DNA from 3 places in the Oceanibaculum nanhaiense genome. Region 3 is predicted to be linked to each of the others. Evidence: predicted binding sites of a transcription regulator. Region 3 holds the regulator's gene; each other region holds the start of a gene.

Region 1 (10,241 bases), on a different contig from region 3:
CTTGCGCAACAGCCGCGAGAAGGTCTCGTCCAGCGGCGTCAGCCCGGCGCGCGCATCCACCACCATCAGGGTGAGGTCGGCCTCCTGGATGGCCCGCTCCGTCTGCTGGCGCATCCGCGCTGGCAGGCTGTCATCGTAGCTTTCCTCGTAACCGGCAGTATCGATCAGCCGGAAGCGCAGCGGCCCGAGCCGGCCCGCCGCCTCGCGCCAGTCGCGGGTGACGCCCGGCGTATCCTCGACGATGGCCAGCTGCTTGCCGGCCAGCCGGTTGAACAGCGTCGATTTACCGACGTTCGGCCGGCCGACGATGGCGATGGTAAAGCGAGTCATGTCGGTCAAGTGACCTGTCCCAACCTGATGTGTGTCGGGCTCAGCGCAACGCCAGCAATTCGGCGGCGTCGGTGAGAATGTAAAGCGTGTTGTCGGCCACCACCGGCGATATCGAGACGCCATCCGGCAGTTCGAAGCGACCGAGCACTTCGCCGGTATAGGGCGAGACCGACATCGCCTCGCCATGCGAGCCGGCGACGATCAGCCGGTCCCCCGCCAGCACCGGGCCGGACCAGAAGATCGGGTCTTCGCGATCCTCCTCATCCTCGAAGCGCGGCAGCCGGGCGATCCAGCGGATATACCCTTCCTTGCGGGTCAGCGCCACCAGTTCGGCATCATTGGTCACGACAAACACGTAATCGCCGGCGACCCACGGCATCTGCGTGCCGCCAATATCCTTTTCCCACAGGCGGGCGCCGATCCGGCGGTCCACCGCGGCCATGCGGCCGCTATGGCTGACCGCCAGCACGATCTCGCGATCGATCACCGGCAGGCCACGGATATCGGCCAGGCTGGAGATCGCATCGACGCGGCGCACGGCGGTCAAATTGTCGGTCCACAGCAGGCGGCCATTCTCCGCCCGCAGCGCGAAAATCTCGCCGGAGGAGAATGGCACGACCACCACATCGCGCTCCACCGCCGGGCTGGCACCGCCGACAAGACCCGCCACTTCGGAGATACCGGCATGGCCCCACAGGCGTTCGCCGGTCTCCGCGTTCAGCGCAATCGCCTGATTGTCCAGCGTGACGATGAAGACGCGCCCGTCGGAGACGGTCGGCGCGGCACGCACCGGGGCCGGCATGTTGGCGCGCCAGACCTGCTCGCCATTCTCCGCCGAGAGGGCCAGCACCTGGGCATAGCCGCTGCCGACATAGATCCGGCCATTGTTATACCCGAGCCCGCCGCCGACCACCGCACTGTTCTCGCCTTCCGGCGCGGTCTCGACCTGCCAGAGCCGGTTACCGTTCCCAGCATCGAAGGCGCTGACCATGCCCTCGGCATCGATGGTGAATACCTTGCCGGATGCGACGATGGGCGGCGCGGTCAGTACCGCGTTATCGTCGGAGCCGGTGCCGGCATCCGCGCGCCAGACGACGCCCGGCATATCACCCAGCGCCAGATGATGCATGGCATGGCTCGGACGGCCGCCGGCCATTGCCCAGTCCGGATTGACGACCGGGCGCGGTAGCCTGACCGCCTGCTCGGCCACCTGGGGATCGGCCTTCAGCTCGCTGTCGAACAGCAGCACCGCCATGCGCTCGCCCGGCAGCGGCGGCGCTTCCTTGGCGCCGAACCAGCCGCAGCCGGCAAGGGCACCGGTAAAGGCAAAGCTGACGGAAGCCGCCAGGGTCCAGCGAAGCAGGGCACGAAATCTGGTCATTTCGGGTCTATTCCGGCAATGCCTGGAGCAGTTCGGCCGCGCGGGCGCGGGCACCCTGCGGGGCTTCCAGATCGTCGGTCAGCTTGCGCAGCAGCTCGCGCGCTTCCGCCCGGTTGCCCTCGGCCTCGGCGGCCAGGGCGGCCAGCTCGCGCGCCAGATGCCGCCAGGCGCTGTCGCTGTCGATAAGGGTGGCCAGATGCGTCTTCACGCCGGCACTCTCGCCCGCTTCCAGCCGGCGCTGGGCACCCAGCACCGTCGCCAGTTCGCGCAGCGCCGTGGGGGCGGCGGAATCGCCAGCCAGCGCATCCAGGGCGGCGATGGCCTCAGCCCGCTTGTCGTCCTGCCACAGCAGGGCTGCCTGCTCCAGCCGTGCCAGCGCGGCATAGCCAGTGCTGCCCGACTGCGCCAGATCGGCGAAGCGGTCGGTCGCCTCGGCATTCTGTTCGCCGACGAGGGCCAGCGCCGCCGAATAGCTTTCCGCGGTCGCCGCCTGCTGGCGCGACTGGTATTCCTTCCAGCCGACATAGCCGGCGGTGCCCAGCAGCAGCGCCGCCACACCACCCACAATCAGGTATCGATAGCGCGTCCAGATGCGCTTCAGATTGTCCTGACGAAGTTCCTCGTCGATTTCGCGAAAAATATCGGCCACGGGCAAGCTTCTCGCTAACGGGAGGACCGGATCGGTCCGAAAGCGGCGTAAGGTAGCCTCCACGCCCCGGCAATGCAATGCGAAGCGGTGCCGCAGAGACGAGTTCGCTTCCTTCGGGCTTTACGCTGCCGGCAATTTTGGCAAAACTGTTACAGCAACCCTAACCGGAATAGGTGCCGAGACCGCCTTATGAACCAGTTCGTCCGCCTGGCCGATTATCAGAAGCAACGCCGCAGCACCTATTTCAGCCGGCATGAGCTGGGCAGGATACTGGATGTGTACAGCCGCCGCGTGGCCTCGGGCGAATGGCGCGACTACGCCATCGACCATGACGGGCAGGTTGCTTCCTTCTCGATCTTCCGCCACACGCATGAACGGCCAATTTTCGCCATCCAGAAATGCAACAAGGGGCCGCAGCGCCCGGTTGAGTATTATCTGGTCAGCGGCAAGCAGCAGCTGAAGCGCGGCTCGACGCTGGAGGAGGTGCTTGAAGCCTTCGACCGCCGCCTAGAGGTGGTACGCTAGGGTGGGGTGCTGAAAACAGCATCAGGATCGACGCCGCAGCCCGCAGCCGCTATTGTCTGGCGCAATCCTTGCTTGGCTCGCAGCATGAGCCGATACGCAACAGATGCCAGGGCGAAGATGTCGCAAAGTTCCTATCGAAATGGCGGACAGGCGGGCCGGCCGCCCCGTCCTGCCCCCAGGCATGTCTCCATGCCGCCGCTGAAGATCGCGCCTTCCCGCGAAACACCGGGACCGAAGAAGCGGCGTTCCGACATGACACATGACGAGCGCGCGGCAGAGATCGTCGATCATCTGCGCGACGTCATCGAGAGCCGCAAGGAAGTCAGCGACAAGACCGGCGGCGGCATGTCCTACCGCGACTGGCGCAAGCTGGCGCAGCAGGAAATCGCCGAAGCACTGCGCGACACCGCGCTGCGTGCCGCTGTGGGCGAGGTGATGTCGGCCCGGCGCATCGGCAATCTGGTGCTCAGGGTCGGCTTCATGCTCCTGGCCGCCGTCGCCTCCTTCTTCGCCTTCTGGTTCGGCGTGGTCTGGATCGGCCAGGAATTCGGCGCCGCCTGGAGCACGCTGGCGACAATCACCGCCCTGCTGCTGACCGGCGCCTTCATCGCCGGCGGGCTGATGGTCGGCAGCCGCGATGGCGACCCGAAGGACCAGATCGACCCCGACCGGCTGTAAATATTTGCGTCAGTAAGTACGCTCCCCTTCCCCCCTATCCGCCTCGCCTGATACATCTTGAACCCAATCAAGAAGCACAGCGGAGGGTCCCCCATGCAGCTCAGCCTCAACGGGCGCAACGCCATCGTCACGGCGGCCGGCGGCGGCATTGGCAGGCGGATTGCCGAACTGTTCCACCAGGCCGGCGCCCGGCTGTTCCTCTGCGACATCGATGAGAAGGCGCTGGACGAGATCATCGCCGCCCTGCCCGGCAGCTTCGGCATGGTGGTGGATGTCGCTGACCGGGCGCAGGTGGACCGCTTCATGGACAGGGCGCTGAAGGAACTGAACGGCCTCGACATCCTGGTCAATAATGCTGGTATCGCCGGGCCCACCGGCCCGATCGAGGAGATCGACCCGGATGAGTGGCAACGTACCCTGGATGTGAATCTGAACGGGCTGTTCTACTGCACCCGCCGCGCCGTACCGGCCCTGAAGCAGGCGGGGAAACAGGCGGGTGGCGGATGCATCGTGAACCTGGCCTCTGCCGCAGGGCGCTTTGCCTTCCCGATGCGCAGCCCCTATTCGGCGACGAAATGGGGCGTGGTCGGCGTCACCCGCACCCTGTCTGTCGAGCTTGGGGAGTACGGAATCCGGGTGAACGCCATCCTGCCCGGCTCGGTCGCCGGCCCGCGTATCGAGGCGGTGCTGTCGGCCAAGGCCAAGGCGCGCGGCATCGGCGAGGAGGAGATGCGCGCCGAGATGCTGGCGCCGATCTCGCTGAAGGAATTCGTGACCGCGACCGATGTGGCCAACATGGCGCTCTATCTCTGCTCCGATGCCGGACGGCACGTCACCGGGCAGAGCCTGAATGTCGATGCCGGCACCGAATATCTCGTCTGACCCCTTATTTCAGGATAACGCCATGACCGCACCCTTCCGCACCCTGACGCCGGACGCGCAATATCATGACGGCGCGCTGGTCGAGCGCGAGGCTGCCGCCGGCCTGCTGAATCTGGTTACATTGCGCGAGCGCAGCAGCGACGCCATCCCCGATGCCGAATGGGAACAGGCGGAGGCCATCCTGCTGTGGCACGAATGCCCGATCACGCCCGCACTGGTGCCGAAGCTGAAGAAATGCCGCATCATCGTGCGCTGCGGTGCGGGCTTCGACCATGTCGAGCTGAAGGCGACGGGGGAAGCCGGCATCCCGGTCTGCAACGTGCCGGATTATGGCACCAGCGAGGTGGCAGACCACGCCATCGCCCTGATGCTGACGCTGCGCCGCAACATCGTGCAGTATAATGACCGCATCCGCACTGACCCGGTGGCCGGCTTCGACTGGAGCGGCCCGGCGACCACCATCCGCCGCATCCGGGGCCAGAAGCTGGGCATCGTCGGGCTCGGCCGCATCGGCACCGCGGCGGCGTTGCGCGCCAAGGCCTTCGGGCTCGATGTGCTGGCCTACGACCCCTATCTCGCCTGGGGGCAGGAGATCGCGCTGGGCGTCACCCGGATGGCCGACCTGCATACGATGCTGGGCGAGGCCGACATTGTCAGCCTGCACGCGCCGCTGACCGAGGAGACGCGGCACATCATCGACGCCGCCGCGCTGTCTGCGATGAAACCGGAAGCGGTGCTGGTGAATACAGCGCGGGGCGCGCTGATCGACCTTGATGCCCTGCACGCAGCGCTGAAAGACAACCGCATCGCCGCCGCCGGCCTCGACGTGCTGCCAAAGGAGCCGCCAGAAGCCAACCATCCGCTGATGCGCGATTTTCGTGATCAGCCGGACTGGATCAAAGGCCGCCTCGTCGTTACCCCGCACGCTGCCTGGTACAGCGTGGAGAGCCAGACGGACGCCCGCCGCAAGGCGGTGGAGACCGCCATCGCCTACCTACGCGACGGCGAGCTGCGCAACTGCGTGAATGGGACGTATCTGAAGCGGTGATGGCTCTTGTGGCAGGTCTCGCACCCCCCTGCCCATCCACCCTAACCGTCACCCCCGCACTTGTTGCGGGGGTCCAGGCTTCCGCCTGCTGGAGCATCGACTGAGTAAGCTGAACCCTGGATTCCCGGCACCCAATGGAACATGGGGCCGGGAATGACATATCGAGGAAAATCTGTCAGCGCCTAACCCTGCTTCTCGTCCGCCGGTTCGACCGCTTCGTAATGCTCCAGGAAGCTGTCGAGATCGCCCTTCACGCGCTCGACCATCAGGCGCACCATGCGGCGGTCGGGCGTGGCGCACAGCGCCTCCGTCGTCGCCGTACCCAGCTGGTTGACCGCATGGGCCAGCAGCTTAATCGCCATCTGATCCGCGAACTTCATGCCTGCCTCGCTCCTGCCCTTAAGAGCCTGTTCCATATTGCCCGCCAGCCTATAGATTGGACCCGGCTTTGGCAAAACCAGGACGCACCCGCCCGTGAACATCATCTTCCTCGCCATCGTGATGATCGCCTTCCTTGTCGCCGCCATCCGGCAGATCGCCTGGGAGGGGATAGATCAGTCGCCGATGGAGCTGCTGGGTGCCGGCATGATCAAGGCCGCCGAGGGCTCGGTGACGCTGGCCATCGGCCTGATTGGCGTGATGGCGCTGTTCCTCGGCCTGATGAAGGTGGCGGAGGCCGGCGGCCTGCTGACCATCGTGGCGCGGCTGCTGCGCCCGCTGATGGTGCGGCTGTTCCCCGAGGTGCCGGCGGATCATCCGGCGATGGGCGCCATGATCATGAATTTCTCGGCCAATGTGCTGGGCCTCGGCAACGCCGCCACGCCGTTCGGCATCCGCGCCATGCAGGAGCTGGACAAGCTGAACCCGCACAAGGGCACGGCGACCAACGCGATGGCGCTGTTCCTGGCGATCAACACCTCCTCCATCACGCTGCTGCCGACCGGCGTCATCGCCATCCGCGCGGCAGCCGGATCGGCCGATCCCGCCGGCATCCTGCCGACCACCCTGTTCGCCACCATCTGCTCCACGACGGTCGCGATTCTGATGGCGAAGATGTTGCAGCGCTATTGGAGCACCGGCCCTGCCGATCTTCCCGCCGACCTGCCTGTTACCGCGGAAAGGCCCGAGGAAGAGCCGGTCTCCGTGCCGCTGCCGGAAGCCGAATCCTACCCGACCGGAGAGGGCTATCCCGCCTGGGTGTCGATGCTGGCGCTGGGCACCATCCTCGCCATGGTGCCGGTCACCATCATCCATGGACGGACCATCGCGCCCTGGATCATCCCCGGCCTGATGGTGCTGCTGCTGGGCTTCGGCGCCATCAAGCGGGTGAAGATCTACGAGGTATTCGTCGAGGGCGCCAAGGACGGCTTCCAGGTCGCGGTGCGGATCATCCCCTATTTGGTGGCGATCCTGGTCGCGGTCGCCATGTTCCGGGCCAGCGGCGCGCTGGAGATGCTGATCGTGCCGCTGGGCACCGTCACCAACCTGGTCGGGCTGCCGCCGGAGGCGCTGCCAATGGCGCTCTTACGCCCGCTCTCCGGCTCCGGCGCCTATGGCATCATGGCCTCGATCATCAACGACCCCGCCATCGGGCCGGACAGCTATACCGGCTATCTGGTCTCCACCCTGCAGGGCTCGACCGAGACCACCTTCTACGTGCTGGCGGTCTATTTCGGCGCGGTGAACATCCGCCGGCTGCGCCACACGCTGTTTGCCGCGCTGTCGGCTGATCTGGCCGGCATCATCGCCGCCGTGACAATCTGCCTGCTGCTGTTCGGCGCGCTGCGCTGACCCGGCCTCAGACGAAGCGGGTCACGCCGCCATCGACGCGCAGGCTCTGGCCGGTGATGTAGCTCGCACCATCCGACAACAGGAAGGCGGTCGCCGTAGCGATCTCCGAGGCATGGGCGTAGCGCTGCATCGGGATGCGGGCACGGCGCGCCTCCTTCTCCGGCAAGCTGTCCACGAAGCCCGGCAGCACGCAGTTCATGCGGATGCCCAGCGCGGCATGCTCGTCGGCGTAGAGCTTGCTCCAGGCGCTCAGCGCGGCGCGCAGCGTGCTCATCGGGAAGTCCGCTTCCGGCTCCAGCGCGGCATAGGAGGAAATGTTGACGATGGCGCCCTTGCCCTGCTTCTGCATGATCGGCGTCACCAACCGCGCCATGCGGATGACGTTCAGCAGCACCATGTCGAGGCCCTTGTGCCAGTCGGCATCGCTGATCTCGAGCAGCGGCCCCTTCGGCGCATGGCCGGTATTGTTCACCAGCGCGTCGATGCGGCCATAGCTGTCCATCGCCAGCGCGACCAGCGCCTCAAGGTCAGCGGGTTCGGTCACGCTGCCGCGGATCGCCTTGCCGCCCAGCTTTTCGGCCAGGTCGAGCACCGCTTCGCCGGGCGACAGCAGCACGGGCCTATAGCCCTGCGCCGCCAGTTCCGTTGCAATCGCCGCCCCGATGCCGCGCCCCGCCGCCGTGACCAGCGCCACCTTCTCCGCCATCGCCCCATCTCCTGTCCAAATGATCGGACGCGAAGACTAGGCGAGGCGGATCAGGTCGGCAAGTAAAGGGGTTACAGCACCGTCAGCATGCTGGCGACCAGCGGGTGGCGAACGATGTCCTGCTCGCGCAGACGCACCACGGCGACATCCTCCAGCGCTTCCAGCCGGCGGGAAATCTCGGCGAGGCCGGACAATTCCGGCAGCAGGTCGGTCTGGTCCGGGTCGCCGGTCAGCACCATGGTGGAGTTCCAGCCCAGCCGGGTCAGCAGCATCTTGATCTGGCCGTAAGTGCAGTTCTGCGCCTCGTCGATGACGATGAAGGCGTTGTTCAGCGTGCGCCCGCGCATATAGGCAACCGGGGCGATCTCGATGGAGCCGTCGGTCATCAGCGTCTTCAGCCGCTTGCCGCCCAGCCGCTCGTTCAGCGCGTCATAGAGCGGACGCAGATAGGGGGCCAGCTTGTCTTCCAGGCTGCCCGGCAGATAGCCCAGGCTCTCGCCCGCCTCGACCGCGGGCCTCGTCAGCAGGATGCGCGCCACCTTGCCGGCCTCGAACGCCTCCACCGCCTTGGCGATGGCCAGGTAGGTCTTGCCGGTGCCGGCCGGCCCGACCGCGACCACCATGTGTTTCGTCTCCATCGCGGTCAGCAGCGCGTTCTGGTTCTCGCCCATCGGGCGCACGGATTTCACGTAACGCTGCTCCCGGCCGGCCTCGTCAAAGCCCTCATCCAGCGGATGCCAGCCTGGAGCGCCGGGAAACAGCGCCCTCACATTCGCTTCACGGGATCGGGATTCGCGGACCTGCGCCTGACGGGTGGAACGCTTGGCCATACTGCAAGCTCCTCAGGTAAGAGACGGAAATGTACGGGGAACGCCGGAAACGAAAATGCCTCCCAATGGGAGGCATGCGCGATCGATCATTCTGAAGAGGCTGGCGAGCGGGCTTGCGGGCGATAGCAAAACCGGCCTGTTCCGCCTCGGTAGCATGAGGGGCGTAGGGCAGCCTGCTGATGCCGGCAAGGGAAGCATGGGCCAACCATCCTTCAGTCCGTTTCCAAGAAAATCATACCGCGCTGCAGCAGCCCTGTCCGCATCAAATTGCGGCTTCACCAAAGATTCACACAAGATGTGGTGGACGCGGTAGCATCACCGGATGTCCTGCGGGGGGAGGAGAAAGACCGATGGCCAGCAAGAAGAAACAACCGCAAGCCGAGAGTTTTCTGGTCCAGGGCCGGCCGCAACTGGACCGTCTGGCCAACGACCATGACGTCAGCGACAGCGTTTTCGACAAGCGCATCAAGCCACTGCAGGAAGCGCTCCAGCGCATCCAGCAGGCCTATCTGGGCAGCCGCGAACGCGCCGTCATCGTGCTGGAAGGCTGGGATACCGCCGGCAAGGGCGGGCTGGTGCGCCGGCTGGGCTGGACCTTCGACCCGCGCAGCTTCCGGGTCCATTCCATCGCCGCGCCGAACAGCATCGAGGCGCGCCAGCATTATCTGCAGCGTTTCTGGGAAAGGCTGCCGCAGCACGGCCAGATCACCGTGTTCGACCGGTCCTGGTATGGCAGGGTGCTGGTGGAGCGGGTCGAGAACCTGACGCCGGAACCCGACTGGCAGCGCGCCTATGCGGAGATCGACAGCTTCGAGCGCATGCTGGTCGATGATGGCGTGCGGCTGGTGAAGCTGTTCCTGCACATCAGCCATGAGGAACAGGCACAGCGATTCCGCGACCGCATGGAAAACCCGCTGAAGCGCTGGAAGCTGAGCTATGAGGATTTCCGCAATCACGCGCTGTGGGATGGCTACCAGACCGCCATCGAGGACATGGTGGAGCGCACTTCGACCGAGGCCGCGCCCTGGCACATCATCCCATCGAACGACAAGCCCTTCTCGCGGCTCGCCGCCTTCGGAATTATCGCCGACAGGCTGGGCCAGGGAATCGATACCACGCCACGCGAACTGGATGCCGAAATCCGCTATCTGGCGGAAAAGACGCTGGGCGGCGGCTGACGCAACTACAGGCTGGTCTCGCTCCAGGGGGCGGCCCCATCGAGCGGGATATAGGTCCGCACCTGGCGGATCGGAACCGGCCCGGATGGGTTGTTCGGCGCGACCCAGGAATGGGTGGTCGCCCCCAGGATTCGGTTGACGCGCCCGGTCTTGTCATCGGCTACCGGCAGCAGCAGGCGTTCGCCGCTGGCCGGCCGGGTCGCCTCAGAATAGACGCGGCCCGCGATATGAACGACGGCGGGG
Region 2 (10,241 bases), on a different contig from region 3:
CGAACAGCGCCAGTGCCAGCGCGGCGGTGGCCGGCATCAGCGGGGCGGGCGCGCCGTCCGGCAGCAGGTCCGGCATCGTAATGACGCGGCCGGGGCGGGACAGCGCGTCCAACGCCGCGCGGAAAGCGCGCTGGCTGTCCAGCGTGGTGTCATTGAAGCCGGCGAGCAGCGTGTCGGTCATACTCATTCCCCGCGCACCATGGTGAAGAAATCGACCTTCGTGGCCGCCGCCTTGCGCGATGCCGTTTCGCGTGCCTCCCGCGCGGCCTGCTCCAGCGGCGCGATGATGGCGGCGTCCAGGGCGTCGCGCTGCGCGGCGTCCTGCATCAGCGCGTCGACCAATGCGGCGCGAGTCGCATGTTCCCTGTCGCGCCCGCCGACATAGCCATGGCCGACCCGGCCATCGGGCAGTCGGACGGCGCAGCGGGTCATCGTCATCTCGCCCAGATTGAAGCGCTGGCCGGTGCCGCCGGCACGGCCGCGCAGCATGACCATGCCGGTCTCCGGCTGGCGCAGATAGGTCCAGTCAGGCTTGGTCTCGATGCTGCCCCAGAGCGTTTCCAGCGCCAGCGGCGGCGCCTTGGCGAGGACGGACATCCAGCGCTGCCGTTCGGCCAGAATCGCTGCTTGGGTGGTCTCAGGCGATGTCGTGTGATCTGCCGCTTGTGGAGGTGTCACGCTATACCTCTGAATAATTTGTATAGACATCCGTATCAATTTTCACCACTATGCTCCCGCGCCCTGGTTTCGTAAAGGGGGCAAGTTGTGAATTTCCTGTGACGCGGCGTTTACGGAAACAGGCCGAAAGACAGGTGGCAGAGATGCAGAACGATTTATCGCGCCGGGACGGTGTCGCGCTGTGGCGGCAAATCGAACAGGCGATCACCCAGGATATCGCCGAGGGGCGTTTTCAGCCCGGCGACCGCCTGCCGACGGAAAAGCAGCTGGCCGAGCGCTTCCGGGTGAACCGGCATACGCTGCGCCGCGCGATGGAGGCGCTGGAAGCCCATGGGCTGGTGCGTGTCGAGCAGGGGCGCGGCTCCTTCGTACAGGAGCATGTGCTGGATTATGCGCTGAGCGCGCGCACCCGGTTTTCCGAGATCGTATCGGCGCAGAACCGGATTCCCGGCGGCACGCTGATCGACAGCAGTACCCTGCCGGCAAGCGAGGAGGTGGCGGAAGAGCTGGGGGTTGCGCTTGATACGCCCTGCATCATGCTGCGCCTGGTCGGGGCGGCCGATGGCAGGCCGATAACCTATGGCAACAATTATTTCCCGGCGGCCCGGTTTCCGAATGCGGCGGCGGTCTATGCGGAAAACGGCTCGGTCACCGAGATGCTGCGCGCCCATGGCGTCAGCGATTATCGCCGGAAGCTGACCCGCATCACCGCGCGCATGCCAAGCGAGGATGAGGCGGCGATGCTCGCGCAGCCGCGCAACCGGCCGGTGCTGGTGGCCGAGGCGGTCGATGCCGATCTGGACGGCGTGCCGGTGCGCTACGGCTATGTGCGGTTTGCGTCGGAACGGGTGCAGCTGGTCTTCGACGCGCCGGAGGGCTAGCGGCTATTCGCGCTGCTGCTTCAGCAGGTCGCGGATTTCCTCCAGCAGCACTTCCTGGCGCGGCGGCGGGGGCGGTGCTGCCGGCTTCGCCTCCTCCTTGGCGGACAGGCGGTTGATCTGGCGCACCACCATGAAGATCGCGAAGGCGATGATGACGAAGTTCACCACGGTGTTGATGAACTTGCCGTAGCCGAGGGTCGCCACGCCGGCTTCCTTCGCCTCGGCCAGGCTGGCGAAATCGCCTTCGCCCAGCGTGATGAAGTAGTTGGAGAAGTCCAGCCCGCCCAGCATCACGCCGAAGGGCGGCATGATGACATCGTTCACCAACGAGGAAACGATGCCGCCGAAGGCGGTGCCGAGCACGACGCCGACCGCCAGATCGATCACATTGCCGCGCATGGCGAAGGTCCTGAATTCCGTCAGGACGCTTTTCTTTCCGTCGCTCATTCCCGTTTCTCCTTGTCCCGGATCTTTGTGCTGGCTCTCCGGCGCTTGCCGATTCGGTGGCGCTGCACACAGCCTAATCCAAAGCTTGATGGTTTCCATAGACTTATCGGGCGGCGTGGAGAAAGCGCGCTTTGCGCCGGGGAAAGCATTGCAAATCGGTAAAGGAAGCGTCACCGAACCGTAACGGCGGGCTGATACACCAAATGCCGATCCGCACCACCGAAGAGGTTGGGATGTCGACGGCGATAACGGTTTCAGGCCTCAGCAAGACGTTCGGCGCGACCCGCGCCCTGAACGATGTGTCGTTGCTGGTGCAAAAGGGCGAGATGGTGGCGCTGATCGGTGCCTCGGGCTCCGGCAAATCCACGCTGCTGCGCCATATGGCTGGGCTGGTCGGTGGCGATCCGGTGCGCGGCAAGGGCGAGATCCGCATTCTCGGCGATACGGTGCAGTCCGGTGGCAATGTCGCCCGCGACGTGCGCCGGGTGCGGGCGCATATCGGTTTCATCTTCCAGCAGTTCAATCTGGTGAACCGGCTGTCGGTCATGACCAATGTGGTGATCGGCGTGCTGGGGCGTATTCCGGCCTGGCGCGGCACGCTCGGCCTGTTCACCAGGGAGGAAAAGCATCTGGCGATGCAGGCACTGTCCCGCGTCGGCATGGATCAGCATATGGCGCAGCGCGCCTCCACCCTGTCGGGCGGCCAGCAGCAGCGTGCCGCCATCGCCCGTGCGCTGGTGCAGCAGGCGAAGATCGTGCTGGCGGACGAGCCGATCGCCTCGCTGGACCCGGAATCGGCGCGCCGCGTCATGGAAATCCTGGCGACCGTCAACCGTGAGGACGGCATCACTGTCGTCGTCTCGCTGCATCAGGTGGATTACGCGCTGCGCTATTGCCCGCGCACCGTCGCGATGCGGGCCGGCGAGATCATCTATGACGGGCCGAGCGAGGCGCTGACGCCGGAATTCCTGCGCGAGCTGTATGGCGCCGAAAGTGAGGAGCTGATCCTCGGCGACTTCATCAAGAATCAGCGGCCGGAGCCGGTTACGGCGTCCCCGGAGCTGGTGGCCGCACACTGATCGCGGCCTGTTGCGTGACCTTCGGGGGAAGGGCGCGAAAGACCGGAATATCCCGGTGACGAAATCAGGAGGTAATAGAATGCTTCGCAAAATCCTCGCGGGCGCCGTAGTCGCGATGACCGCGCTGACCGCCGGTGCGCAGGCGGACGAGATGAAGGAGCTGAATTTCGGCATCATCTCGACCGAATCCTCGCAGAATCTTAAGACCGTCTGGCAGCCCTTCCTCTCCGACATGGAGAAGAAGCTGGGCATGAAGGTGAATGCCTATTTCGCGCCGGACTATGCCGGCATCATTGAGGGCATGCGCTTCAAGAAGGTCGATATCGCCTGGTACGGCAACAAGTCGGCCATGGAAGCCGTGGATCGCGCCAATGGCGAAATCTTCGTGCAGACCGTCGCCGCTGACGGCAGCGCCGGCTACTACTCGATGATCATCGCGCACAAGGATGTGCCGGTGAACAGCCTGGAAGACCTGGTGAAGGACGGCAAGGCTTACACCTTCGGCAATGGCGATCCCAACTCGACCTCCGGCTTCCTGGTGCCGAGCTACTATGTGTTCGCGCTGAACGGCATCGATGCCAAGCAGCATTTCAAGCGCATGGTCACCGCCAATCACGAGACCAACGCGCTGGCCGTCGCCAACAAGCAGGTCGATATCGCGACCAACAACACCGAGAGCATGGACCGGATCAAGCAGAACTTCCCCGAGAAGTATGCCCAGATCAAGGAAGTCTGGCGCTCCCCGCTGATCCCGTCGGATCCGATCGTCTGGCGCGCCGACCTGCCGGCTGAGATGAAGGGCAAGATCAAGGGCTTCTTCATGGATTACGGCGTGAAGGGCGCGAATGTCGAGGCGGAGAAGAAGGTGCTGGCTGGCCTGGCCTGGGCGCCGTTCCGCGAGAGCAGCAACGACCAGCTGATCCCGATCCGCCAGCTGGAGCTGTTCCGCTCCAAGACCCGCATTGAGAATGACGACAAGATGGCGGCGGCCGAGAAGCAGCAGAAGCTGGCCGAGATCAACGCCAAGCTCGATGAGCTGAACAAGAAGATGAAGACCAACTAAGGTCCGTAAAGACTGGGGGCCGGCGCCGGGAAACCGCGCCGGCCCTGGTTTTTAGAAGATGACGTATTTTCACCGCTCCTCACCCACAGCGCCCGCCCCTGCAGCCTCCACCAAGGAGATGGCCATGACGCCCCGGACCGCCGACGCCGCGCTCGAACTGCCACCCCGCGATCTGAAGAAGTCGCTTCTGAGCTATCTCGGATGGGGGCTGTTCCTGGCCGTGCTGGTCTGGTCCTGGGAGGGTGCCGAGATGCGCCCGCTCGACCTGATCCGCGATTCCGGCAACATGGCAACCTTCGCCAAGGATTTCTTCCCGCCGGATTTCCGCCAGTGGGAATATTATGTCGAGGAGATGCTGACCACGATCCAGATCGCGCTGTGGGGCACGGTGCTGTCGATCGTCACCGCTATTCCCTTCGCGCTGCTGGCCTCTGAGAATATCGCGCCCTGGTGGGTGAACCAGCCGGTACGCCGCCTGATGGACATGCTGCGCGCGATCAACGAGATGGTCTTCGCCATGCTGTTCGTCGTCGCCGTCGGCCTCGGCCCGTTCGCTGGCGTGATGGCGCTGTTCATCCATACCACCGGTGTGCTGGCCAAGCTGTTCTCCGAGGCGGTGGAGGCCATCGATCCGCGCCCCGTTGAGGGCATCCGCGCCACCGGCGCCAATGTCATCCAGGAGATCGTGTTCGGCGTCATCCCGCAGGTGCTGCCGCTGTGGATTTCCTATGCGCTGTACCGCTTCGAATCGAATGTCCGCTCCGCCACCGTGGTGGGCATGGTAGGTGCCGGCGGTATCGGCGTCGTGCTGTGGGAGGTGATCCGCGGTTTCTACTTTGCCCAGACCTGCGCCGTCATGATCATCATCATCGTCTCGGTTAGCCTGCTGGACGTGGTTTCGCAGCGCCTGCGCAAACTGTTCATCTGATCCCTCCGGCCTTGTCTGGCTCGCCAGCGTGTATCGGCCCCTGCTGATGCCCGTTGGCGGCGGACCGCGCCCGATATAGGATCGTGCAAAATAACAATTGATCGCCACCGCCGTCCGACGAAACGACAGCCGATCAACCCGCACGATCCAGGGAGACGAGATGTTCATGCACCGATCCAAGATTTTCAGCCGGGCGCTGTTTTCGGGCGCCGTCGCCGGCGCCTTCCTTCTGGCCGCGGGTCAGCCGCAGCCGGCAAGGGCCGCCGAGGCGATGCTGTTCACCTGGGAGAATCTGGCCGAGCCGGCCTTCTTCGAGGACTATGCCAAGAAGTACGGCAAGCAGCCGCAATCCGCGCTGTTTGCCGATGAGGACGAGGCCTTCGCCAAGATGATGGCGGGCTTCAAGCCGGATGTGATGGCGCCTTGCACCTATGAGGTGCCGCGCTGGCGCGACGCCGGGCTGATTCAGCCGATCGACCCGAAGAAGCTGTCCACCTGGGAGAGCATCGCGCCGCCCTTGCGCAAGATCACCGGCATGGCCGCCGGGGACGGCAAGGTCTGGTTCGTGCCGCAATATTGGGGCAACACCTCGGTGACGATCCGCACCGACCTCGCCCCGGAATATGCCGAGAAGGAGAGCTGGGATATCCTCTGGGACCCGAAATACAAGGGCCGCGTGGCAGCACTTGAGGGTGTGGACGATACGGTGGCCATGGCCGCCCTTCATCTCGGCATCGACCCCTATGTGAAGCTGACCCCGGAGAATGAGAAGAAGCTGCGCGATCATCTTGCCAAGCTGGCCGACAATCTGCGGCTGGTGACCAGTGATTCGACGACACTGACCCAGGCCGTGGCCTCGGGCGAGGTGGTGGCCGCGATCACCTGGAACGATCACTATACCGAGATGAAGGCGGAGAATCTGCCGGTGAAGTTCCTGCGTCCGAAGACCGGCATGATGACCTTCGTGTGCGGTTTCGTGATGCACAAGGACACCAAGGATGCCGGGAAGGCGCATGCGCTGATCGATTCCAACAATTCCGAGGCCGCGACCGCCTTCCTGGTGACCGAGATGGGCTATGGGCCGGCCAACACCAAGGCGATGAAGTCGATCGATCCGGCGGTGCGCGAGAAAGCCGAACTGCCGGAGGATGTGGATGCCTTCCTGGCGACCGGCTTCTTCCAGCAGGCGATCCCGGAGAAGGACAAGCTGGTCGCCATGTGGCAGGAAATCCGCGCGCTTTCCGGCCGCTGAGCGGCGCGCACAGGCAATCGGGGGCGGCTTCCCGGAAACCGGGGCCGCCCTCTTTGTTTGGGCTGGATTTTCGCCCGGCTTTACGCGAATGATACCGCCAGAATCAAGGGCCAGACTCTAGGGACGGAGGTTCGACGGAAAATGGTGTCAGCGCCGCGTTCCACGGCCCGGCGGGGACGGCCGCCGAAATCCCTGACCTCGCCGCAGACTTCGGGGCGGACCCAGAAGCCGGGAACCCAGCGGGCCGTCGCGAAGGAGGCGACCCGGCTGAAGCTGATCGAGGCCACCATCGATTCCATCGCCCATTCGGGCTTCGCAGACACCACGCTGGCCAAGGTCTCCGAAGGGGCCGGCCTATCGCGCGGCATCGTGAATTTCCACTTCACCAGCAAGGATGCACTGCTGGTCGAGACCCTGACTCATCTGGCCGACGAATATACCGGCTTCTGGAAGGCGGCGGTGGCAAAGGCGGGCGACGATCCCGCTGCACGGCTGCGCGCCATCGTCGATGCGGAATTCCATCCGACCGTCTGCAACCGCAAGAAGATCGCTGTCTGGTACGCCTTCTGGGGCGAGGCGCGCTCCAGGCCGACCTATCTCGATGTCTGCGAGCGTCAGGACCGGGAATTGCTGGAAACGGTGCAGAGCCTGTCCGCCGCGCTGGTGGAGGCGGGCGGCTATGATGCTGTCGATGCCGGCGATGTCGCCACCGGCCTGATGGCACTGACCGACGGGCTGTGGCTCGATTTGCTGCTGACGCCGACGCGGTTCGACCGCAACGGTGCGCGACGGGTGTGCCTGGCCTTCCTCATGGGCATGTTCCCGCGCCATTTTACCGGCCGCGCCGATGATGGCGCGCTTGACGCCAAGGGCGATACCGTCTCGGCCGCCTGACGGACCGTCACGAGGCCGGCTTTGCCGCGCTTGCGAAGGCCGGCTTTTTCCGAATAGATAGAAAGCAGGGTTATCGGGGGCATCAGACACCCGGGACCCGTGCGATGCCTGGGGGGCGTCATTCGGCATGTGGGCACCGAAGCGAAGGAGAAGGCGCGGGTGAGCGACCGTGTGGCGGCGGCCGGAATATCGGGAAAAGCATTATCGGGCAAACCGCGTCACGCCTGGCTGCGCAGCGATGCCGCGCGTGGCCTTTCCTTGCTGTCGCCAACCCTGTTCGTGGTGGTGGCGGCGATGGCGGTGCCGCTGGCGCTGATGGTGGCCTACAGTTTCTGGTCGCAGAGCTATGTCACGCTGGACACCAGCTTCACGCTGAAGAATTACCAGGACGTCTTCAGCCGGGAAATCTACCGCATCCTGTTCCTGCGCTCGGTCGCCATTTCCGCGCTGGTGACACTGATCACCGTGCTGCTGGCCTATCCCATCGCCTATTTCGTTGCCTTCGACGTGAAGCGCCACAAGCTGCTCTGGCTGATCCTGCTGACGCTGCCGTTCTGGACCAGCTACCTGCTGCGCGTGTTCTCCTGGAAGGTGATCCTCGGCTATAACGGCGTGATCAATTCCGGGCTGATGTCGCTGGGCGTCATCGCCGAGCCGCTGCAATTCCTGCTCTACAACCCGTTCTCGGTGATCGTGACGCTGGCCCATGCCTGGGCGGCCTTCGCCATCCTGCCGATCTATGTCTCGCTGGAGAAGATCGACCGCACGCTGCTGGAGGCCGCGACCGATCTGGGCGACGGCCCGGTCCGGCGCTTCTTCCGGGTGACGTTGCCGCTGTCCATGCCCGGCGTGATCGCCGCCTCGGTGCTGATCTTCATCCCGACGGTCGGCGATTATGTGACACCGACGCTGGTCGGCGGCACCGGCGGGGTGATGATCGCCAACATCATCCAGGCGCAGTTCGGCAAGGCGAATAACTGGCCGCTGGGATCGGCGCTGGCGATCAGCACCATGCTGGCGGTGACGGCGATCGCCTGCCTGTCGATCTGGCTGTCGAAACGCAGCGTGGCGGCGATAAAATGAGCAGCGCAAGGCATGACGGCGGCACGCGCCTGCGCATGGTCTATGCCGGGCTGTACCTGGCTTTCCTCTATGTGCCGGTCTTCGTGCTGCCGGTGTTTTCTTTCAACGATTCGATCTTCGTCGCCTTTCCGCTGAAGGGTTTCACCACGCAATGGTACGCGCAGCTGGCCGAAAGCCCGCGCATGTTCGATGCGCTGGCTGCCAGCCTGAAGGTCGCGATCTTTACCGCTGTGGCCAGTACGCTGCTGGGTATTTTCGCGGCCAAGGCGATGACGCGCTACCGTTTCCCGCTGCAGCGGCCGCTGTTCGGGCTGGTCATGCTGCCGCTGGTGATTCCGGAGATCATCCTCGGCATCTCGCTCTTGATCCTGGTGAACCGGCTGGGCCTCAGCCTGTCGCTGCTGACCGTGGCCGTCGGTCATATCCTGCTGTGCGTGCCCTTCGCCACCGGCGTGCTGATCTCGCGCTTCGAGGGGTTTGACCGCAGCCTTGAGGAAGCCTCGCTGGATCTTGGCGAGAGCGCGTGGATGACGTTCTGGCGGGTGACATTCCCCATCGTCTTTCCGGGCATTGTCGCCAGCCTGCTGCTGTCCTTCACCATCAGCTTCGACGAGTTCATCATCGCCTTCTTCCTGTCGGGTACCGATCCGACGCTGCCGCTCTACATCTTCAGCCAGCTGCGCTTCCCGCAGCGCCTGCCCGGCGTGCTGGCGCTGGGCACGCTGATCCTGCTGTGCTCCGCCCTGCTGATCGTGTTGGCCGAGTGGCTGCGGCGGCGCGGCGTGCAGCCCGACAAGCAACCCGATTTGTGACGGGACCGCCATGAGCACAGACGACGCCTTCATCGACATCCAGGGCATCCACAAGCGCTTCGGCGGCTTCACGGCGGTGGATGGCGTCGATCTGCCGATCCGTCGCGGCGAGTTCTTCTCGCTGCTCGGCGCGTCAGGCTGCGGCAAGACCACGTTGCTGCGCATGATCGCCGGCTTCGAGACGCCTACGGAAGGCCGCATCCTGATCGACGGGCAGGACATGACGATAGTGCCGCCCAACCACCGTCCGACCAACATGGTGTTCCAGAACTACGCGATCTTTCCGCACCTCAGTGTGCGCGACAACATCGCCTATGGGCTGCGCAAGGACCGGCTGCCGAAGGCCGAGCTGGACCGCAAGGTGGATGCGGCGCTGGAGATGATCAAGCTGGCCGGCTATGGCAAGCGGCTTTCCAACGAGCTGTCGGGCGGCCAGCGGCAGCGCGTGGCGCTGGCGCGTGCCCTCATCAAGCGTCCGAAGGTACTGTTGCTGGACGAACCGCTGGGCGCGCTGGACAAGAAGCTGCGCGAGAAGATGCAGCTGGAGCTGCGGCAGATCCAGGACGAGGTCGGCATTACCTTCGTGTTCGTGACCCACGATCAGGAGGAGGCGCTGACCATGTCCTGCCGGGTCGCCGTCATGTCCGAGGGCAAGGTCATGCAGGTGGCGACCCCGCGTGAGCTGTACGAGGCGCCGAACAGCCGCATGGTTGCCGATTTCATCGGCAGCATGAATTTCTTCGCCGCCTCGCCGTGCGGACAGGAGACCGACCGGCTGGTGCTGGAGGCGGAGGGGCTGGGCATGATCCGCGCGCCGCTGCCGGGTTTTGCCGTGAACGGCAGAGCCATCGCCGCGATCCGGCCGGAGAAGCTGGCGCTGACCACGGACAAGCCGGCGGACAACCTGCCTGCCGTGCAGGGCAAGGTGGCCACTTCCGCCTATCTGGGCGACCGCAGCCAGTTCTATGTGCGGCTGCCGGGGATGGCCGCACCGGTCGCGGTTTCGGCGCAGAATGTCGAGCGCACGGTGCGTGAGGATCTGGATGATGGCACGCCGGTCTGGCTCTCCTGGCGGGATGACGCCATAGTGCTGTTGCTTGAATAAGAATAATTGAAATAAACCC
Region 3 (10,241 bases):
CTGGCCGCGACCCGTACGCCGAACTGACGGTTCATGTCTGCCCGCCCCTGTTCCGGCCGTGCGTTTAACAGTCTCGCCCTGACGGCGGCCTTCTTTCTGCTTGTGCTGGCGGCCTGCGCCCCAGTGCCCGAGGCGCCGGACCGGCTGACACTGAAGCCGGTCAGCTTCGCCGAGCTTCCTGGATGGCGGGCGGATTCCCTGACCGAGGCCATGCCGGCGCTGCTGAAATCCTGTGATCGGCTGAAGCCCCAGCCGCCGACGCGTAATTTCGGGCCGGAAGCGCATTTCGGCACCATCGCCGACTGGCTGCCGCTCTGTGATGCGGCGCGATCCGTACCCGCCGGCGACACGGCTGCGGTCCGCAATTTCTTTGAAGCCAGCTTCAAGCCCTATCGCGCCGCCAATAACGGCTCAGCCGACGGCCTGTTCACCGGTTATTACGAGGCGGAGCTGCGCGGTGCTTTGCAGCGCTCGGCCCGTTATCCGGTGCCGCTGCATCGTCGGCCCGACGATCTGGTCATGGTCGATCTCGGCCAGTTCCGCGAGGAACTGAAGGGCCAGCGCATCGCCGGCCGGGTGGTCAGCGGCAATCTGAAGCCCTATGAGGACCGCAAGGCCATCGTGGAAGGGGCGCTCGATCCCCGGAATCTGGAGATCGTCTGGGTCGATGATCCGGTCGATGCCTTCTTCCTGCAGATCCAGGGTTCCGGGCGGGTGACGCTGGAGGATGGAAGGGTGATGCGCCTGGGCTATGCCGGGCAGAATGGCCATCCCTATGTCGCCATCGGGCGGGAACTGATCGCCCGCGGTGCGCTGACCCGCGAGACCGTTTCCATGCAGTCGATCCGCGCCTGGCTGGCGGCCAATCCGGCCGAGGCCGCGGCCCTCATGAACGCCAATCCGTCCTATGTCTTCTTCCGTGAACTGCCGGGCGACGGGCCGGTCGGCGCGCAGGGCGCGGCCTTGACGCCACTGCGCAGCCTGGCGGTAGACCGCCGCTTCGTGCCGCTGGGCACGCCGGTCTGGCTTGACGCCGAACATCCGGACCCGGGCACCGCGCGGCTGCGCCGGCTGGTCGTGGCGCAGGATGTCGGCGGCGCGATCCGGGGCCCGGTGCGCGGCGATCTGTTCTGGGGCCATGGCGACGGCGCGGCCGATCTGGCCGGCCGCATGAAATCCCCCGGCCGCTATTATCTGCTGCTGCCCAAGGGGCTGATCCCCGCTTCCTGACTGGTAATACCGGTCCGGCTTGTCAAGCAAGCCGGCAGAAGTCATCTTAACGGCGAAGCAAAAACGCCACGGCAGGAAGCGCCTAAAATGGTCGAGGAAACGCCACAGAAGAAACCCCGGGTCGGGCTGTTCGTTACCTGTCTCGTCGATCTGTTCCGCCCGTCCGTCGGTTTCGCCGCGATCCGGCTGCTGGAACAGGCGGGCTGCGATGTGGAGGTTCCGGAGGCGCAGACCTGCTGCGGCCAGCCGGCCTATAATTCCGGCGATTTCGCGGATACCAAGGACATCGCGCGCAACACCATCCGCGCCTTCGAAGGGTATGACTATGTGGTCGCGCCGTCCGGCTCCTGCGCCGGCATGCTGCGCAAGCATTATGCCGAGCTGTTCAAGGAGGACCCCGAATGGGGCCCGCGCGCCCATCATGTCGGCCACCGCACCTATGAGCTGGTCTCTTTCCTGGTCGATGTGATGGGGATGAAGAGCGTCGAGGCGCATTTCGACGGCACGGTGACCTATCACGACAGCTGTTCCGGCCTGCGCGAGCTGGATGTGAAGCAGCAGCCGCGCAGCCTGCTTGGCTCGGTCGCGGGGCTGAAGCTGACGGAGCTGCCGGGGGCGGAAATCTGCTGCGGCTTCGGCGGCACTTTCTGCATCAAATATCCGGATATTTCCGATCGTATGGTTTCCGACAAGGCCGATGACATCGTGAAGACCGGGGCGCAGACGCTGCTGGCCGGCGATCTCGGCTGCCTGCTGAACATGGCCGGCAAGCTGAAGCGGCGCGGCGAGAAGGTGCAGGTCCGCCATGTCGCGGAGGTACTGGCGGGTATGACCGATACGCCGGCCATCGGCGAACCCGGACGCGGGAATTAGCGCCATGCAATCCACCAGCCATTCCTTCAAGAGCAACGCCACCACCGCCCTGCATGACGAACGGTTGCAGCGGGCGCTGGGCAACATGCGGGTCGGTTTTCAGGACAAGCGCCGCGCGGCCATCGACCGGCTGCCGGAGTTCGAGGCGCTGCGCGACATGGGCCGCGACATCAAGAACCATACGCTGGCCAATCTCGATTATTACCTGGAGCGCTTCGAGCGCCGGGTGACCGAGAATGGCGGCCATGTGCACTGGGCGCGCACGCCGCAGGAAGCGCGGGAGAAAATCCTGGAAATCTGTCGCTCCGTGGAGGCGAAAACCGTCACCAAGGGCAAGTCGATGATCGCCGAGGAGATCGCGTTGAACGATTTCCTCGAAGAAAGCGGCGTCGAGCCGATCGAGACCGATCTCGGCGAATATATCATCCAAATCCGCAAGGAACCGCCGAGCCACATCATCGCGCCGGCGGTCCATCTGAACCAGTCGGATGTCGAGGAAAGCTTCCGCAAGATCCACACTGACCTGCCGGTTGACCGACCGCTGTCGGAGCCGCGCCAGCTGCTCGACGAGGCGCGCGCGAAACTACGGAACAGGTTCATAAAGGCCGATGTCGGTATTACTGGGGCCAACTTCCTGATCGCCGAGACTGGATCGACCGTCATCGTGACCAACGAGGGCAATGGCGATCTGACCCAGACCCTGCCGAAAATCCATATTGTACTGGCCAGTCTGGAAAAAGTGGTGCCGACGCTGGAGGATGCCTCGACCATATTGCGGTTGCTCGCGCGGTCGGCCACCGGGCAGGAAATGTCGGTCTATACCACCTTCTCCACCGGTCCGAAGCGGCCGGAGGATCTGGACGGGCCGGAACAGTTCCATGTGGTGCTGCTGGATAATGGCCGCAGCGGCATGCTGGGCACCGAGTTCCAGGAGATGCTGCGCTGTATCCGCTGTGCTGCCTGTATGAATCACTGCCCGGTCTATAGCGCGGTCGGCGGCCATGCCTATGGCTGGGTCTATCCGGGGCCGATGGGGGCGGTGCTGACACCCACCCTGGTCGGGGTCGAGGAGGCCGGACACCTGCCGAACGCCTCCACCTTCTGTGGCCGCTGCGAGAGCGTGTGCCCGATGCGCATTCCGCTGCCGCGGATGATGCGGCATTGGCGCAAGCGGGAATTCGAGAAGAAGCTGTCGCCGGCACCCTATCGCGCTGGCCTCGGCCTATGGGCGTTTTTTGCCAAGCGCCCGGTGCTCTATCAGCGGGTGACGGGTCTCGCCATGGGGCTGCTCGGCCGCTTCGGTCGCAGCAAAGGCCGGTTCAGGAGCCTGCCGCTGGCCAGCGGCTGGACCTCGGTGCGCGACATGCCGGCGCCGCAGGGCCGAACCTTCCAGCAGCTCTATCGCGACAAGAAGGGAGCCGCCTGATGCCCGACATGTCGCCGCGCGACCAGATCCTGGCCGGTATCCGCCGCTCCCTTGGCCGTGGTGCGCTGGAAGGCGAACCAGCCGACGCGCTGGAGACGCGGATCGCGGAACACAGGCCCAACCTCATCCCGCAGCGCGCGCAGCTTCCGCATGAGGCGCAGGTGGCGTTGTTTGTCGAGATGGCGGAGGGCGTGCAGACCACCATCAGCCAGGTTGCCAGCGCGCAGGAAGTGCCCGATGCCATCGCCGAGTATCTGGCCCAGCATAATCTGCCGGCCGATTTGCGTGTCGCGCCCGATGCGTGGCTCTCCGGCCTGCCCTGGGGCAAGCGCCCGACGCTGACGATCAAGACCGGCAGGGCGGAAGAGCCGGATACGGCCAGCGTCACGCCGGCGCTTGCCGGCATCGCCGAGACCGGCACGCTGATGCTGACCTCCGGCCCGGACAGCCCGACGACGCTGAATCTGCTGCCCGAGACCCATATCGTGGTGCTGAAGAAAAGCCAGATCGTCGGTTCCTATGAGGATGGCTGGACGCGGCTGCGCGACATTCAGGACAAGGACACGATGCCGCGCACGGTGAATTTCATCACCGGCCCGTCGCGCACCGGCGATATCGAGCAGAAAATCCTGATGGGCGCCCACGGACCACGCCGGCTGCACATCGTCCTGATCGACGGCTAGGCATGGTCCGGCGGCGCGCCAGCAAGGACGAGGCTGAGCTTTTCCGCCAGGTCGTAAAAGATGCCAAGCCGCTGCCCGCCGAGGCCAAGCGCCGTCTGAGCGCGTTCGAGCTGCCGCCCGATGTCGAGGCGGTTCCGGCGGCGCCGATGGCCGAGGGCGTTGCCCCGGCCAAGCGCAAGCGCGGCCGGGTGCCGAAGGACGATCCGCTGCCGCAGCCGGCTGCGCCGCCGGTAAAGGCGCCGGTGACCCTGCCCGCTCTCAAGCATGACAGCGCGCCGGGCCTCGACAAGCGCACGCAGATGCGCCTGAAGCGCGGCCAGGTCGCCATCGAGGCGCGCATCGATCTGCACGGCATGACCCAGGATGCCGCCCATGCGGCGCTGAACGGGTTTGTTGCGCGGTCGCAGGCGCGCGGGCTGCGCTGTGTCCTGGTGATCACCGGCAAGGGAACGAGGCGCGATGATTTCGGCCGCTACGAGGCGGGCGTGCTGAAGCGCGAGGTGCCGCGGTGGTTGAATGAGGGCGGCAACCGGGAGAAGGTGCTGGCCTTCGCCCATGCCCAGCCGAAGGATGGCGGTGGCGGCGCGCTCTATGTCCTGCTGCGCCGGGTGCGGGAGGGGACATGACGCCGTTCGGAGAAAAGCTGCGGGCACTGCGCGCCGGGCGCGGAATCACGCTGAAGGAGATGGCGGCGGCGCTGCAGGTCTCCTCGGCCTATCTCTCGGCACTTGAGCATGGTCATCGCGGCCAGCCCACCGATGGGCTGATCCATCAGATCTGCGGCTATTTCGGGCTGATCTGGGATGATGCGGAAGCGCTGCATCACCTGGCGGAGATTTCCCATCCGCGCGTGGTTATCGATACCGCCGGCCTGTCGCCGACGGCCACCAGGCTGGCGCATCGGCTGTCGAAGAACATTGCCGACCTCGATGAGGAGGCGCTCGTATCGCTGCTGTCGCAGGTCGAAGAGAAGCACCGGAAATCGGAATGACAGGCCGATAAACGGCAATATATTCGTATTTTACATTAATTTCTTATATAGCGGCCTGCCATGGAAAGGCAGTGGCCGGACTTCAGGCATATTGCGGGGCGACGGCGTCCAGCGCATAGCCTGCGGAGCGCACGGTACGGATCGGATCGCCCTCGGCTTCCTCGTTCAGCGCCTTGCGCAGCCGGCGGATATGCACATCCACGGTGCGCGGCTCGACATAGACATCCGCCCCCCACACCGAGTCCAGCAGCTGCTCGCGGGAGAACACCCGGCCCTGATGCTCCAGGAAATGGCGCAGCAGGCGGAATTCGGTCGGCCCCAGATGCACATCCCGGTCCCCGCGCTTCACCTTGTGGGCGGCGATGTCCATCACGATGTCGCCGCAGCGCAGCGTCTCCGCATCGGCGGACGGCCGGGCTCGGCGCATGACGGCACGGACGCGCGCCAGCAGCTCGCTGGGGCTGAAGGGTTTGGTGACATAATCGTCGGCGCCTGCATTCAGGCCGCGCACCCGGTCGCCTTCCTCACCCCTGGCTGTCAGCATGATGATCGGGATGCTGCGGGTCTGTGGCGTGCGGCGCAGCCGGCGGCAGACCTCGATGCCGGACAGCAGCGGCAGCATCCAGTCGAGCAGGATGAGGTCAGGCCGGCGTTCGGTGGCCAGCAGCAGCCCTTCCTCGCCATCGCGCGCTTCGAGAACCTGAAAGCCCTCGCGCTCCAGATTGTAGCTCAGCAGCGTGACGATCGCGGCCTCGTCTTCGACAATCAGGATCAACGGCTTCATGGTGTGGTCCATTCTCGGCAGGCGATGGGAAATGCTTCAAGCCGCGTGCGTCAGCTCTCTGGCTCGATGACGGTGAAAGCACTGGTGTCGCCCTTCGGGCGCTCGGCGGTCAGCGGCCGGCCGGTCACCTGGTAATACAGCGTCTCGGCGATGTTGGTGGCATGGTCGCCGATGCGCTCGATGTTCTTCGCCATGAACAGAAGATGCGTACAGGGCGTGATGTTGCGCGGGTCTTCCATCATGTAGGTCAGCAATTCGCGGAACAGGCTGGTGTACATCTCGTCCACTTCCTCGTCCCGGCGCCACACCAGCAGGGCCTTCTCGGCATCCTGCTCGACATAGGCGTCCAGCACTTCCTTCAGGATCTGCTGGACCATCTTGCCCATGCGCGGAATGCCGGCCGCCGGCCGCGCCGGCGGCAGCTGGTTCAGCGCGACCGCGCGCTTGGAGATGTTGGCGGCATAATCTCCGATGCGCTCCAGATCCGCGGAAATCTTCAGGGCGCCGACGACGCGGCGCAGATCCTCGGCCAGCGGCTGGCGCAACGCCAGCATGCGAACGGTCAGATCGTTCACATCATATTCCAGCCCGTCGATCTTCAGGTCGCCCTGGATCACCCGCTCGGCGATATTGCTGTCCCGCTTTGCCAGCGACAGAATGCAGTCCTGGACCTGAGTTTCGACCAGCCCCCCCATCTGTGAGATCAGATTCATCAGCCGCTTCAACTCTTCATCGAAGGACTTAACGGTATGGGTGGGCATGAAACTTCCTTTCCACGGGCAAGAACGTCAGCGGACCGTGCGCTTGGGCTTATCAATACCGGGCTTGCACGGCATAAATACTACGTTTTGGTGACATTTTTATTACATCGATGCGGAATTCGGGTTCGCCACCCGGGCATTCAGGCGGCCGGAGCGGGCGCTGGACCAGAGATGGCCGCAGGAGAGGCGACCGGCAGATAGACCGTGAAAGTGCTGCCCTTGCCGACCTGGCTCTCGACGGCCAGCGCGCCGCGATGGCGGCTGACGATATGCTTCACGATGGCCAGTCCAAGGCCGGTGCCGCCAAGATCGCGGCTGCGCGCCTTGTCTACCCGATAAAACCGTTCCGTCAGACGCGGAATATGTTCGCGCGGAATGCCTTCGCCCTGGTCCTGGACGCGGATCAGCACAGCGCCGTGAGGCGCTTTCGGAAACGCCGCCGGCACGCTGTCGGCCCGTCGCGCCACCACGCGGATCGGGGTGCCGGGCCGGCCATATTTCGTCGCATTGTCGATCAGGTTCTGCGCAACCTGCGCCAGCTCGTCCTCGTCGCCGGTGACGGGCGGCAGCCCGGCCTCGAGCTCGAGCTGGATTGCCATGTCCTTGGTTGCGGCCTGCATGTCGAGCGTGGCTTTCACGCTGGCCAGGATGCGCGACAGGTCGGCCAGCCCCCGCGGCGGGGTATGTTCGTTCAGCTCGATACGGGAGAGTGACAACAGGTCATTCACCAGCCGCGACATGCGCAGGCTTTGCTCGTGCATGATCTCCAGGAAGCGTTCATGTGCTTCTGGATCGTCCTTGGCCGGGCCACGCAGCGTTTCGATAAAGCCGACCAGCGTGGACAGCGGCGTGCGCAGCTCATGGCTGGCATTGGCGACGAAATCGGCGCGCATCTGCTCGGTGCGCTTCATGGCCGTCAGCTCGTGCATCAGGATCAATGCCTGGCTGTTGTCCGGCCCCGGCTCGGACAGGGGCTCGACACTGACCGCGAAGCTGCGCTCGATCGGGACCAGCATGGTCATCTCGACCGTGCGCGCCCGCCGCTGCTCCAGCGCCGATTCCACCGCCTTCAGCACTTCCGGATGGCGCAGATTGCTGGCCACGGCGCGGCCCGCCAGCGCCTCGCCGAAAATCTCTCGGGCGGCCCGGTTGGTGGAGACGATGGTCGCTTCGGCATCGATCAGAAAAAGTGGATCGGGCAACGATTCCAGCGCCACATGGGCGGCATGCAGACGTTGCCGCAGGGCGGCGAGGCTTTCCGCATGTGCGCGGTGCAGCGATTCGATGCGACCGGCCAGCGGTGCAAGCGGACTGTTGGGCTCGATATCCGCCGATCCGCCTTCCACCGTCGCCTCCAGCCGGGCGATGCGCTCGAAATGGCGCTGCACCAGAAGGGCGAAGATACCGGGAGTGACGGCCCAGGCCAGCAGAGCGGGCCAGCCATTCAACAGGCCACCAGCCACCAGCATCAGCAGCACCATGCCGACCGGCAGCGACAGCAGCAGGCTGGTCTTGACGATCGCGGATCGCGATGGCCGGAATGCGGGCATGGGGGCCTCGGGCTGGCGGAAGGCTGAAACTGACTTTACAGCATAGGCCCGTAGGGATGCCGCCGGTCAACCGCCGTTTCGTTACATGACGGCGCCAACCTGCCAGGGAATGAATTCCGCATCGCCGAAGCCCTGTGCTTCGCTCTTGGATTTTTCACCGGAAGACACGCGCAGGATCAGCTCGAAAATGCGCTGGCCCATCTCCTGAATTGACACGCCGGCATCCAGCACGTCGCCGCAATTCACGTCCATATCCTCTTCCAGCTTGCGGTACATGGCGGAATTGGTGGCGAGTTTCAGCGAGGGCGAGGGCTTGTTGCCGAACACCGAGCCGCGCCCGGTGGTGAAACAGACGATATTGGCGCCGCTGGCCACCTGCCCGGTCACCGAACAGGGGTCGTAGCCCGGCGAATCCATGAAGACGAAGCCCTTGGTGTTGATCGGCTCGGCATATTTGAACACGCCGGTCAGATTGCTGGTGCCGCCCTTGGCGGCCGCGCCCAGCGACTTCTCCAGGATGGTGGTGAGGCCGCCGGCCTTGTTGCCGGGCGAGGGGTTGTTGTTCATCTCCCCGCCATTGCGCCGTGTGTATTCCTCCCACCAGCGAATGCGCTCGATCAGCTTCTCGCCGGTCTTGCGGTCGATGGCGCGGCGGGTCAGCAGATGTTCGGCGCCATAAATCTCCGGGGTTTCGGACAGGATCGCGGTGCCGCCATGCCGGACCAGCAGATCGGCCGCCGCGCCCAGCGCCGGGTTGGCGGTGATGCCGGAATAGGCGTCGGAGCCGCCGCACTGCAGGGCCAGCGTCAGATGGCTGGCTGGCAGCGCGGTGCGCTGCGCCTCGTTGGCCGCGGGCAGCATGGATTTCACGATCTCGACGCCGCGATCCACCGTCTTGCGGGTGCCGCCAATATCCTGAATCGTCATGGTCTGGAAGCGCGGGCCGCGTTCCAGCCCGTAGGCCTCCAGCAGGAAGTCGATCTGGTTCACCTCGCAGCCGAGGCCGACCATCAGGATGCCGGCGAAGTTCGGATGCCGCGCATGGCCCCACAATGTCCGCTGCAGATTGGCATAGCCCTCGCCGCTATCGGCCATGCCGCAGCCGGTGGAATGCACCAGCGCCACCACGCCATCGACGTTCGGATATTGCGCCAGAATCTCCGGCGTGATCGCGGCGGCGATATATTTCGCCACCGTGGCCGAGCAGTTCACCGAGGTCAGGATGCCGATATAGTTGCGCGTGCCGGCCATCCCGCCGGGCCGGAGGAAGCCCTGGAAGGTCGCGCGGTTGGCTTCCGGCACATAGTCGGTCGGTTTCACGGCACTGGAAAAGGCATAGTCACGCTCGAAATCGCGCATCTCGACATTATGGACATGAACATGATCGCCCGGCGCGATGTCGTCCGTCGCGAAGCCGATGATCTGGTCGTATTTGCGGATCGGCTCCCCGGCGCTGATCGGCGCCGTCGCCACCTTGTGCCCAGCCGGAATGGACGCGGCGGCGGCAATCCCTTCCGCCGGCAGGGCGGCGCCGGGCATCAGCGCCAGCCTGGCGACCACAACATTGTCCGCCGGATGCAGGCGGATGCTGAGACTCTCGGTTCCGGACATTGGCTATGCCCCTCCTACAGGGCGCCCGCCCGTGGCGGGATTTAGCGATAGATCAGGGTCGGCAGCCACAAGGAGAGCTGCGGCACGAAGGTGACCAGAATCAGCACCGTGACCAGCGGTATGAGGAACGGCGCGGTCGCGGCCACGCACCGTTCGAAGGATACGCCTGACACGCGCGAAAGCACATAGAGCACCATGCCAACCGGTGGCGTCAGCAGACCGATCATCAGGTTCAGCACCATGATGATGCCGAAATGCACCGGATCGATGCCCAGCTTCTCCACCACCGGCAGCAACACCGGCACCAGGATGGTGATGGCGGCGATGGTCTC

Evidence for each region. Region 3 encodes PhoB, which activates phosphate uptake and scavenging genes when phosphate is short. Its sites were predicted from a motif close to TNTCATAAAACTGTCA; they were not measured.
Region 1: BKM74_RS07635 (DUF2794 domain-containing protein) is a predicted target of PhoB. The motif match lies at 2,497-2,512, and genes of this name have one in related genera.
Region 2: phnC (phosphonate ABC transporter ATP-binding protein) is a predicted target of PhoB. The motif match lies at 2,175-2,190, and genes of this name have one in related genera.

What each region holds. Positions count from the first base shown of each region.
Region 1 is NZ_MPOB01000004.1:30,066-40,306, reverse strand. Features, by position in the region: gene der (ribosome biogenesis GTPase Der) at 1-330, opposite strand, end outside; gene BKM74_RS07645 (outer membrane protein assembly factor BamB family protein) at 371-1,711, opposite strand; gene BKM74_RS07640 (tetratricopeptide repeat protein) at 1,719-2,360, opposite strand; gene BKM74_RS07635 (DUF2794 domain-containing protein) at 2,550-2,885, shown strand; gene BKM74_RS07630 (hypothetical protein) at 3,075-3,563, shown strand; gene BKM74_RS07625 (SDR family oxidoreductase) at 3,657-4,445, shown strand; gene BKM74_RS07620 (C-terminal binding protein) at 4,468-5,493, shown strand; gene BKM74_RS07615 (hypothetical protein) at 5,676-5,873, opposite strand; gene BKM74_RS07610 (nucleoside recognition domain-containing protein) at 5,968-7,284, shown strand; gene BKM74_RS07605 (SDR family oxidoreductase) at 7,292-7,990, opposite strand; gene BKM74_RS07600 (PhoH family protein) at 8,062-8,820, opposite strand; gene BKM74_RS07595 (polyphosphate kinase 2 family protein) at 9,171-9,998, shown strand; gene BKM74_RS07590 (hypothetical protein) at 10,004-10,241, opposite strand, start outside.
Region 2 is NZ_MPOB01000004.1:220,248-230,488, forward strand. Features, by position in the region: gene phnH (phosphonate C-P lyase system protein PhnH) at 1-181, opposite strand, end outside; gene phnG (phosphonate C-P lyase system protein PhnG) at 184-678, opposite strand; gene phnF (phosphonate metabolism transcriptional regulator PhnF) at 822-1,559, shown strand; gene mscL (large conductance mechanosensitive channel protein MscL) at 1,563-2,006, opposite strand; gene phnC (phosphonate ABC transporter ATP-binding protein) at 2,240-3,085, shown strand; gene phnD (phosphonate ABC transporter substrate-binding protein) at 3,165-4,148, shown strand; gene phnE (phosphonate ABC transporter, permease protein PhnE) at 4,273-5,076, shown strand; gene BKM74_RS08570 (ABC transporter substrate-binding protein) at 5,243-6,328, shown strand; gene BKM74_RS08575 (TetR family transcriptional regulator C-terminal domain-containing protein) at 6,470-7,222, shown strand; gene BKM74_RS08580 (ABC transporter permease) at 7,382-8,305, shown strand; gene BKM74_RS08585 (ABC transporter permease) at 8,302-9,117, shown strand; gene BKM74_RS08590 (ABC transporter ATP-binding protein) at 9,128-10,222, shown strand.
Region 3 is NZ_MPOB01000001.1:173,243-183,483, reverse strand. Features, by position in the region: gene BKM74_RS00855 (Tim44/TimA family putative adaptor protein) at 1-27, shown strand, start outside; gene mltA (murein transglycosylase A) at 34-1,230, shown strand; gene BKM74_RS00845 ((Fe-S)-binding protein) at 1,318-2,103, shown strand; gene BKM74_RS00840 (LutB/LldF family L-lactate oxidation iron-sulfur protein) at 2,108-3,529, shown strand; gene BKM74_RS00835 (LutC/YkgG family protein) at 3,529-4,212, shown strand; gene BKM74_RS00830 (Smr/MutS family protein) at 4,215-4,838, shown strand; gene BKM74_RS00825 (helix-turn-helix domain-containing protein) at 4,835-5,203, shown strand; gene phoB (phosphate regulon transcriptional regulator PhoB) at 5,286-5,999, opposite strand; gene phoU (phosphate signaling complex protein PhoU) at 6,038-6,748, opposite strand; gene BKM74_RS00810 (ATP-binding protein) at 6,889-8,298, opposite strand; gene BKM74_RS00805 (UxaA family hydrolase) at 8,380-9,909, opposite strand; gene BKM74_RS00800 (TRAP transporter large permease) at 9,951-10,241, opposite strand, start outside.